3 regions of the Paenibacillus sp. IHB B 3415 genome follow, and region 2 is predicted to be linked to each of the others. Evidence: riboswitches for the same ligand, from Rfam matches in the RefSeq annotation. Region 2 holds a riboswitch; each other region holds the start of a gene.
The links. Region 2 has a riboswitch for cyclic di-GMP ahead of QW71_RS38995 (anti-repressor SinI family protein). Riboswitches for the same ligand answer to the same signal wherever they lie in the genome.
Positions count from the first base shown of each region.

Region 1: linked by a shared signal. The riboswitch ahead of QW71_RS39440 (choice-of-anchor A family protein) and the one ahead of QW71_RS38995 (anti-repressor SinI family protein) in region 2 are both predicted to bind cyclic di-GMP.
Region 3: linked by a shared signal. The riboswitch ahead of QW71_RS19555 (PA14 domain-containing protein) and the one ahead of QW71_RS38995 (anti-repressor SinI family protein) in region 2 are both predicted to bind cyclic di-GMP.

Region 1 is NZ_JUEI01000122.1:40,918-44,439, reverse strand. It holds partial or broken gene QW71_RS40235 (LPXTG cell wall anchor domain-containing protein) at 1-952, shown strand, start outside; cyclic di-GMP riboswitch class I at 1,457-1,546, shown strand; gene QW71_RS39440 (choice-of-anchor A family protein) at 1,629-3,521, shown strand.
Region 2 is NZ_JUEI01000027.1:71,451-74,972, forward strand. It holds gene QW71_RS14815 (2-oxoglutarate dehydrogenase E1 component) at 1-1,315, opposite strand, end outside; cyclic di-GMP riboswitch class I at 1,834-1,918, shown strand; gene QW71_RS38995 (anti-repressor SinI family protein) at 1,947-2,096, shown strand; gene QW71_RS14820 (helix-turn-helix domain-containing protein) at 2,215-2,547, opposite strand; gene QW71_RS14825 (TasA family protein) at 2,720-3,310, opposite strand; gene QW71_RS14830 (TasA family protein) at 3,379-3,522, opposite strand, start outside.
Region 3 is NZ_JUEI01000043.1:131,847-135,368, reverse strand. It holds gene QW71_RS19560 (sugar phosphate nucleotidyltransferase) at 382-1,755, shown strand; cyclic di-GMP riboswitch class I at 1,892-1,972, shown strand; gene QW71_RS19555 (PA14 domain-containing protein) at 1,986-3,522, shown strand, end outside.

The sequences.
Region 1 (3,522 bases), on a different contig from region 2:
GCCAACGACAGAACCGACACCAGCACCAACACCAACAGTAGAACCAACGCCAACGCCAACAGCAGCACCGACGCCAACGCCAACCGCAGAGCCAACACCAACACCAACGGCAGAACCGACACCAACGCCAACGGCAGATCCAACACCGACACCAACGGCAGCGCCAACACCAACGCCAACAGCAGAACCAACACCAACACCAACAACAGAGCCTACACCAACGCCAACAGCGGCACCGACACCAACGCCAACGGCTGCACCAACGCCAACGCCAACGGCAGCACCGACACCAACGCCAACAACTGCACCAACACCAACGCCAACGGCTGCACCGACACCAACAGCAGCACCAACACCAACAGCAACACCAACACCAACGCCAACAGCAACACCAACACCAACACCAACACCAACACCAACACCAACACCAACACCAACACCAACACCAACACCAACACCAACACCAACACCAACACCAACACCAACGCCAACACCAACACCAACACCAACATCAACACCAACACCAACACCAACACCAACGGCAACACCAGCACCGACATTACCACCGGCACCAGTGCCATCGTCTGCACCGCCCGTCTTTATTAATGTAGTGCCAACGCCGACTCCAATAATCGGCTATATTGTAAATCCAGATACCATAATTATTGATGATCCGCTGCCTTTGGGCCCTGTGGCAACAGCAACACCTCAGCCGTTAGTAGTAACACCAAGTCCAACCCTAACGCCAACACCAAGCCCAAGCGCAACACCGAGTCCAACGCCGATTGTGACAATCATTGATGAAGAGATTCCGTTAGGTAATGTACCTGCAGATGCCGCGCTCCCGAAGACTGGTGAATCCAGTCCGGCTCCTTATTACTTAGTCGGTTTAGCTCTTGCAGGACTGGGAATATTCCTCGGCAGAAGATCCAGAACAGATAAACGTAAATAAATGCAATCCGTAAGAGCCTTTCCGAAAGGCTGGCGATATCACCGCTAAATTGCGAAAAGGCTGCTTTGGGAGAAGACGTTCTCCTGAAAGCAGCCTTTTTTATATGGGATATACATTTGTTGTTATATTTCCTTGTAAAAGAAAATGTGCTAAGGAGAAAGAGGTGCGTCTTTACGATCATTGGGCCTCGTGTTTATATTAAAATTTGCGATATTAAAATTAGTTCTTTATACATGGTTTCAAAATATCCTTATAGGTGCCATCGAGAGCGATGAGAGGATCAGGATTTAGGTGGAAAAGCAAAAGTTTCTTTAAAAAACCCTTTTATAACAGTGCTTTGGAATGAATCAGCAGATATAATCTATTACCAGATGTTTCAAAGGATTTCATTGACAATCAGCCTTGATAGCGGATAAACTAAAAATAGTTCCAAAGTAACGAATGTCATAGACATTAGTATAAAAGTTTGATTTAGTACATAATTTCACAACCTAATCTTTCACTGACGTATAAACGCAAACCGTTCGAAAGGACGGGACGCAAAGTCCAGGAGTCTAAAGCGCGATGGAGCGCAACGATCGTCCGACTGCCGTAAAGAGAGCAATCCTCTTTCCGGCGGTCTTTTTTTGTTATATAAATGTGGCCTATATCTATATTAACTGTGAGGTGAGCCTGTATGTTCCAATTAAAAAAATTCAAACGTCTTACGGTGTTCGGACTTATAGCAGTTCTGATTGTGGGAAGCGGCGGAATTATTTCACTGGGGAGCATCTCAGTTAAAGCCGAGGGCAACTCTTTGCCGGGCAATGCATCCAAGTATAATGTGTTCATATTGGGAGATGTTGATGTTAAGCATAGTGATATTGAAGGCCGATTAGCTGCCGGCGGAAACGTGAATTTAAATGTTAATTACTCTGTGGGACATAGTCTTACTAGTGAGGAAACGAAGGAAGCCTACTCTCTCATCGCCGGTGGTAATCTGTATTATTCACAGGGAGAAACCGTGGGTGATGTAGTCTATGGGGGGAGTTATAGCGGCAGCGGAGGCCCGCGCGGGGGGACAGGAAGCTTACAACAAAAAATAAATGTTGTGGACTTTTCAGCCGAGTTTAGTGTGCTCCGTGAGAAATCTCAGCAGCTTGCTTCTCAGCCTGTTAACGGGGTTACCACTGCCAATTCCGGTAATTTCTTTTTGGAAGGTACAAATTCGGGTGTTAACATATTTACTGTGGACGGGAGTAAGCTGTCTAGTGCAAATGAGTTGAGAATTAAGATTCCTGATGGCTCAACAGCTATAGTTAATATCTCCGGTACTTCAATAACTATGAAGAATATGGGGACTGGAATTAATGGTAACGGAAATAAGGATAACGCTATGAACGGTAAAGTGTTATATAACTTCAGTCAAGCGACCAGTCTTCATATCGAAGGTATCGGAGTTTTGGGATCTGTGCTGGCTCCATATGCCTCTATTCAATTTAATAATGGTCAAATCAACGGGAATCTGATCGGAGCTTCGCTCTCAGGATCGGGGGAATCCCACCATATTCCTTATAAGGGGCAAGATCCGCCGACGCCAACAGCGACACCGGCAGTGACGCCAATGCCAACGGCAACACCGGCAGCGACGCCGACGCCAACGGCGACACCAGCAGTGACGCCGACACCAACGGCGACACCAGTAGCGACGCCAACGCCAACACCAACGGCAACACCGACAGCGACACCAGCAGCGACGCCAACGGCAACGCCAACAACAACGCCAACAGCGGCACCAACGGCGACGCCGACAACAGCGCCTACGGCAACACCAACAACAGCGCCAACGCCAACAACGGCAACGCCGACAACAGCGCCAACGGCAACGCCGACGCCAACAGCGACACCGACAGTGACGCCGACGCCAACAGCGGCACCAACGGCAACGCCGACGCCAACAGCGACGCCAACGGCAACACCGACAGCGGCACCAACGGAAACGCCAACAACAACACCGACAGTAACGCCGACAGCGACGCCAACAACAGCGCCAACAGCGGCACCAACGGCGACGCCGACAACAGCGCCAACTGCGACACCGGCAGTGACGCCAACAACAGCGCCTACGGCTACACCGACAGCGACGCCAACAACAGTGCCGACCGCGGCACCGACAACAGCGCCTACAGCGGCACCAACAGCAACCAGCACGAGCGTCTTTGTCCCAAGCTTCGTATTTCCGACATCAACGGCTCCGACAGTGATTGGGACTATTGTGACTGATACCGACACTACTATTAATGATGACCCGGTTCCTCTCGGGCCGGCAGCATCACCGGTTGTGACGTTGTTGACAACAGCGCCACAGCCAGTTGTGGAGGTTCCTGCACCTGCACCATCACCTGTAGCAGGACCGGCACCTGAAGAAATCATTATCGATGACGAGATTCCTCTGGGCAGTGTGACTGCAGAGCAAACCCTGCCGCAGACGGGTGAATCAAGTCCTGCACCGTACTATATTACGGGTGTTGCTCTTGCCGGTCTGGGCCTGCTTCTTAGAAGAACCGCCAGAGCGAACAAGCGCAAATAAT
Region 2 (3,522 bases):
CAGCAATACAGGCTTCGGGGTCATCGGCATTGACATGCACTACCGGGATCTCATAGCCCTTCGCCAGATCACTGGCATAATGCGTGGAGCGGGAATCTTCACTTTCGGTGGTGAAGCCGATCCGGTTATTGACGATAATATGCACGGTGCCGCCATTCTGATAACCTTGCAATTTGCCGATATTAAGTGTTTCCGCAACAATGCCTTCACCAGGGAAGGCGGCATCGCCATGCATAAGCACGGCCATGGCTTTGTCCGTATTCAGCTTAGGCAGGCCTGGGGTGCCCCGTTCCTCCTGGGCTGCACGCGTGAAGCCTTCAACGACCGGATTCACGAACTCGAGATGGCTCGGGTTGTTCGCAAGCGTGATGCGTGTACGCACGGTTTCGCCTTCGCGGACGGCGCGGTCGGCGCCTAGATGGTATTTCACATCACCGCTCCAGCCATAGGTGACACCCATGGAGCCTTCGGACGGGAAGAGCTCCTTGTTCGGCGAATGATGGAATTCCGAGAAAATAATATCATAAGGTTTGCCCAGAATGTGGGCAAGCACATTAAGTCTTCCGCGGTGGGCCATACCCATCAGGATATGCTCTGCGCCGTCATGTGCGGCAGCGCGGACAATTTCATCCAGCATAGGCACGAGGGCATCATTGCCCTCCAGGCTGAAGCGCTTCTGGCCGACGAAGGTCTTATGCAGGAAGGTCTCGAACTGCTCTACCTGAATCAGGCGTTTCAGCAGCTCTTTGCGTTCCGCATGGTTCAGTGGAGCAGGCGACGTTGTGGATTCCGCCTGGCTGTTGAGCCAGCGCAGCTCACGCTCGTCATGCACATGCCCGAATTCATAGGCAATGGTCTGTGTGTAGGCCTGGCGCATTCTGTGAACGGCATCCATAGCGGTATGCACGCCCTCAGGGGCATTCTCCCAGATCAGTGAAGCCGGCAGGGCATTCAGATCTTCGCGCGTCAGCTCATAGGTCTCGATCTCCAGCCATTTCGCCATCGGGTTGGTGCTCCGCTCCAGCGGATCGATATCGGCAGCCATATGGCCGTATATTCGGATGTTAGCCATTAGCTTGGAAGCTTTAACGGCTTTCTTGAGCCACTCTGTATCTCCTGAGATGGCGGGGGGAGGCGTCTTGACGGCATCCGGAGCCAGGGGAGGCGGGCCGGATACTGTGAAGAGGTCGCGGTAATGATGCTCTACGGAAGTGGGGTCCTTGACAAACTGCTCGTATTTCTCCTGAATGTAGCCCAGATTGGGACCGTAATACTTGCTCCAGACAGATTCGTTATAGGGCTCTTTGACGGCCATGAGTAGGTCCTCCTAACGGATAAACTCCACATGCGGTATATTAGGAACACCGCTTAGCGGAGCTGCGATGTTTGCGGTTTCATTCTCATCTTATTGTGCTACTTTCCGGCAGGGTAATCAATTCATACTTTCGTGCAATCCGTTCGCAAAACGGTATGATTCAGCAGGGGATTCATACGGAACAATCATAAATTTTCCGGGTGAAGCCGGAGAAATAAAATATCGTTAAAAATAATAAAAAATTAAGGGGTTTAGGTGGTTGTAAATCATAGAAATGGGTAATTACATCTATATTGTATTACGGGATTAATATCTATTTAGTATATTTGAACTAATTTGGACCGATTGAAGATGAATTGGAATTATTTATACAAGCTATTGGCAATTTTAGCTAAGGGTCCTCACGATTTAACATAAAAAAATTCCAGAAAACGACACACTTTTCATGTAAGATCTTGTATAATGTTATTGCGGAGAACGGTTTCATCGATTCTTTCCAGATCCTTTCATGTAAAGGGTCCAGTAAAGGGTAAACCTGCCGAAAGACAGGGGCACAAAGTCTCGGATCTAAAGTAGAAATACTATGATGGCCGGACTGCCTGGGGACGCGAAAATTCTAGGAGGAGATTTCTTGGATAAGTCCAACCAGGGGAATGACGAACTGCAGGCAGTTGATCTGGATTTAGAATGGGTGCATTTGCTAATGTCTGCTAAGCAGGCTGGCATCCAGGCAGACGAGATTCGGCGTTTTTTTACTGAAAAAGCACTCCAGGCGATGTAGGGCATTCAGCATTGTACGGATACATACAGAACAGGGCACAGCGGTGTACACGCTGTGCCTTGTTCTGTTAACCGGGAAGGGGGCAGGCAACATTGTTCCTCCCTGCGGTTCATCCTGTTTAGTTATCCTTTTGCTCCAGCCGCCATTTCTGATAATCGAGAAATTCCTTGAATTCACGTTTGCTTATACCAGAGGCCATCGCATCCTGTACCAGCCTGAACCATTCTCCATCGAGAGCCGGTTCTGCAGTCTCTGCAATTCCGCCATACAGTAATACGTGAATCGATACTTGAAGTGCATCGGCAATTTTTTCGATAAATTGAATGGAGGGGTTGGATTGGATATTCCGTTCGACATTACTTAAGTATGATTTCGCCACGTCAGCCTTATCCGCAAGCTCGGATAAAGAATAACCCTTCTCCAGACGGAGCCTATGGATGCGGCTTCCCATGTTATCTGACACGATTACAACGCCCTCCGTACTTTTTGTTATCAGTATAACAAAAATTCGCAAAACGGACAAAAACCCTTGTTCCTGCCAGAAGCTGGCGGGGAGAGACAAAACGGCATATCCAGCCCGGATGAGGGAGGATATGCCGTTTTGTGTATATAGTTTAATGGCCTTATTTGGCTTCTCCCAAACCTTGCGTAGCATTGAATGTCCAGTTCAGCGCCAAGCCGTCACCCTGGAAGATATTCTGATCCTGGGTATTGTCAACGAATTCGAAAGCAATCTTGAAGGTTTTGGTTTGGGTAGCGGCGATGCCTCCCGGCAGTACACCCGCCGTTACGAGATCATAGCTGGAAGTGTTCTTCAGGTCCTTCAGGGAGATCTCGGACAGCACATGGCCGGCAAGCGGACCGCTGGTGTAAGAGCTGTCGAGAAGTTTGATTTTGAAGTGATCTCCAAGATCCTGGCCGGCATTATCGCCCTTCGCATCAGTTATAGTGTAGCTGGTGGCCAGCGTTAGGAGTTTGATATCCAGGGTGCCGTCATTGGACAAGGTGAAGGTGCGTACGGTGTAATCACCCGGTTTCAGATTGGTCAGGGCAACAGGTGTATTAAAGGAAGAGCCGAGCTTCAGCGTGCCTGCCGCAAAGGTTGCCGTGCTGGTTGCTGTGGAGCTGAAGTAAGCGAAGGTGCCCCCTCCGATTAAAGACAATCCCAGTGCTGCCGATGCTACGCCAAGACCCAAAGTTTTCTTGATACCCATAATTAATTTCCTCCTCGAGTATATTATGTTTTTTTAAGATTGGTGATCAGGAATCGTGTACAGACAGATTATTTGAGGGCGCCTTTTTCCTGATTGGCTTCGAAATTCAGGGTCAGGGCCAGCGTATCGCCTTGATAGTAGTTTTGCGGCTGGAAGGTTTCCTTGAAGGCAAACTGTACGCTCAGTTTATCTGAAGTGCCTGCTTTGATGCC
Region 3 (3,522 bases), on a different contig from region 2:
CCTTGGAACAAGCGTGAATGGCTTTGCCGCCGCTAAAGCAGGCGGCAGCAGTTAATTCAATTGCCGCTCAACCAAGCGGCAATAGCCGGATCTTTAGCCGGGAGCTTCGCCTGCGGGCGAAGCGAATAAGCCAGCTGTTATGTAACGGAACGGAGAGGAATTTTGGAACTGTAGGAGCGAATGCGTACGCCTTTGTCTCCGGATTTCTACCGCGATGAGCGGTTTAAATCAGGAAATCTGGAGACGGGCAGCGGCCGGAGGCCCAAACATTCCTTGCAGTGACACTCATAACAGCCAGTCTTTCAGCTTCCGAAACGCAGCCAGCTCCCAATAACAATCCGATATTTTGGCGACATCACATAAACTTAGGAGGGTTCACTTATGAAACTAGTACTTCTATCAGGCGGTTCTGGTAAACGGCTCTGGCCTTTGTCCAATGATTCACGTTCGAAGCAATTTCTGAAAGTACTGGAAAGCCCGGCAGGTGAACCGGAATCCATGGTACAGCGGGTATGGAGACAGCTGCAGGAGACAGGAATGGCGGAATCGTCCTACCTGGCTACCGGCCGCAGCCAGGTAGAGATGATTCAGAGCCAGCTGGGCAGCGGGGTGCCGATTATCGTTGAGCCGGAGCGGCGCGATACCTTCCCTGCCATTGCATTGACAGCAGCTTACCTGTATTCGATCGCCGGTGTTTCACCAAGCGAGACGGTAGCCATCCTGCCCGTCGATCCTTATGTGGAGTCGTCCTTCTTCGATACCGTTCTGCAGCTGGAGAGCACGATGCTGGAGAGCGGCGCCAATCTGGCGCTGATGGGCGTAGTTCCGGAGCATGCCTCCGAGAAATACGGCTATATCATTCCTACCAGCGCCGAAGCGGGAGCGAGCGGGTATCTGCAGGTGAGCCACTTCCAGGAGAAGCCGGACCGCAAGCAGGCTGAGGAGCTAATCAGCCGGAACGCACTCTGGAACTGCGGCGTGTTCGCTTTCCGTCTAGGTTATCTGCTGGATATTCTGCAGCGCAAAGGACTGCCGCTGAACTATGAGGAACTGCAGAAGCAGTATAAACTGCTGGCTTCCATCAGTTTTGATTATGAAGTGGTGGAAAAAGAAGAGAATATCGTGGTTCAGCCTTACGCCGGATTCTGGAAGGATCTGGGCACCTGGAATACGCTGACCGAAGAAATGACCAGCAATCATGTCGGCAAAGGCTTCGTCACTGCTGATTCCGAAGGCACCTGCCTGATCAACGAACTGGACATTCCGATCACCGTGATCGGGGCGAAGGATCTGATTATCGCCGCCAGCCCGGACGGAATTCTGGTTACGCACAAGGCGGAGAGCCCGCGCATTAAGGAAGTGCTGAAATCTTTTGAACAAAGACCGATGTACGAAGAACGCCGCTGGGGCCACTACAAGGTAATTGATTATGTGAAATATGCGGAAGGCAATGAGGTGCTGACGAAGCGGATCTTTATCTCTGAAGGTAAAAATATCAGCTATCAGCTGCATCACAAACGCAGTGAAATCTGGACGATTGTCAGCGGTGAAGCCAGCATTGTGCTCAATGAGAAAATGCATAATGTGAAGGCGGGGGATGTCGTACGGATTCCGGAAGGCACCAAGCATGCGATCCTGGCATTGACAGATATGGAATTTATCGAAGTGCAGACCGGCTCTGAGCTGGTGGAGGAAGATAACATCCGAATCACCCTGGATTGGGAAGATATCGCCTTGCAGCAATTCATTTCGTAGGTCTAATCTATCTATATAACCAATTGTTACAAATCCAAAACAGGTATTAAGAACCAATTATTAAGAAAATTTCATTTTTGCTCTAAATTAAAACTAAATAGGGACGATACTTACGGTAAGAGGGATTAATCCTTCAATACGACAAAGGCAAACCTAATCGAAAGATAGGGACGCAAAGCTATAGGGCCTTCGCAAGAGTGGCAGCCTGGCTACCGAAAGGAAGATGGATTTTGATAACTTACCGTAAGTCTCGTTTGCTGTGCACTGTGCTGTCTCTGGCCCTTTTATTGACTGCAGTACCTCTGGGACTCGGCGGAATGCCTTCATCTGCAGAAGCTGCATCTAGTTCCAAAGCGCCCGTTAATCCGGAGGCTTCAACCGAAGCAGTCAGATTGCTGGATGATCTGTATTCTATCACTGGAAAAGGCATTATTACCGGCCAACATGACTATCTGGAAAGTCCGGACGAATTCAGCAACAAGCTGAAGGGAACCAGCGGACAATATGCTGCTCTTCACGGCTATGAACTGGGCGTAATTAGCGGGCAATCGGAAAGTACAGCAGCGGCGCAGCGCAGAAATGTGGTGAACAGCGCGATCAACTGGTATAAGGGCGGCGGCATTGTAGCCATGACTTTTCATGAGAATCTGCCCGGTACCGCATACCTCTGGTCCAATGTTCAGAAACCGCTGAGCCAGGCGGAATTCAATAAATATATTACTCCGGGTACAACACAGTACACTGCATTGATTGCAGATCTGGACAAAGTGGCAGTTTCACTTAAAAGTCTGCGGGATGCTGGTGTGCCCGTACTATGGAGACCTTACCACGAAATGAACGGTAACTGGTTCTGGTGGGGGAAGAAAAATAACTTTGCTGCGCTTTGGAATATTATGTATGACCGTTTCGTGAACGTTCATAAATTAAACAACCTGCTGTGGGTATGGAACCCCAATGCACCCAATGCCTGGTCTGATCCTTATGCGCTGACCTATCCGGGGGCTGACAAGGTGGATGTACTCGCGGCAGATATATATGAGAACGATTATATGAATAAATACCATGACAGCCTGCTCGCCCTTGCGAATGGCAAACCGATTGCCATTGGCGAGAATGGACAAATGCCAAGCACGGCAAAGCTGCAGCTCTCCCAGAAAAATTGGGTATATATGATGAGCTGGGGAAAAATGCTGTATGAAACCAACACCGATGCTACCATCAAAGGCTTCATGAGCGACAGCTATACTGTGACCCGGGACGATTATAAAGCAGGCACATTTGCGGCGGCTTCACCGCAACCAACAGCAACACCAACGCCGGTACCAACAGCAACACCAACGCCGGTACCAACAGCAACGCCAACGCCGGTACCGACAGCAACGCCAACGCCGGTACCGACAGCAACACCAGCGCCGATACCGACTGCAATGCCGATACCGATACTGACGCCGCCCCCTGCTTCCAATGATACTGTGACGGCCCCCGTCGGCAAGAATGGTCTTCAGGGGGAATACTACAAGAACATGACGCTTTCGGGCACTCCGGTTCTGGTCCGGAATGATGCGCTGCTGAACTTTAACTGGCGCCAGGCAGCGCCGGATGCGAAGCTCGGAGTGGATAGCTTCTCTATCCGCTGGACGGGTCAGATCAAACCGTCTTTCAGTGAAACCTATCAGATTATCACTACATCCGATGACGGTATCCGCGTCTATATTGACGGCACAGCTGTAATCGACAGCTGGACCAAACAGAGTGGTACCGAGCGTA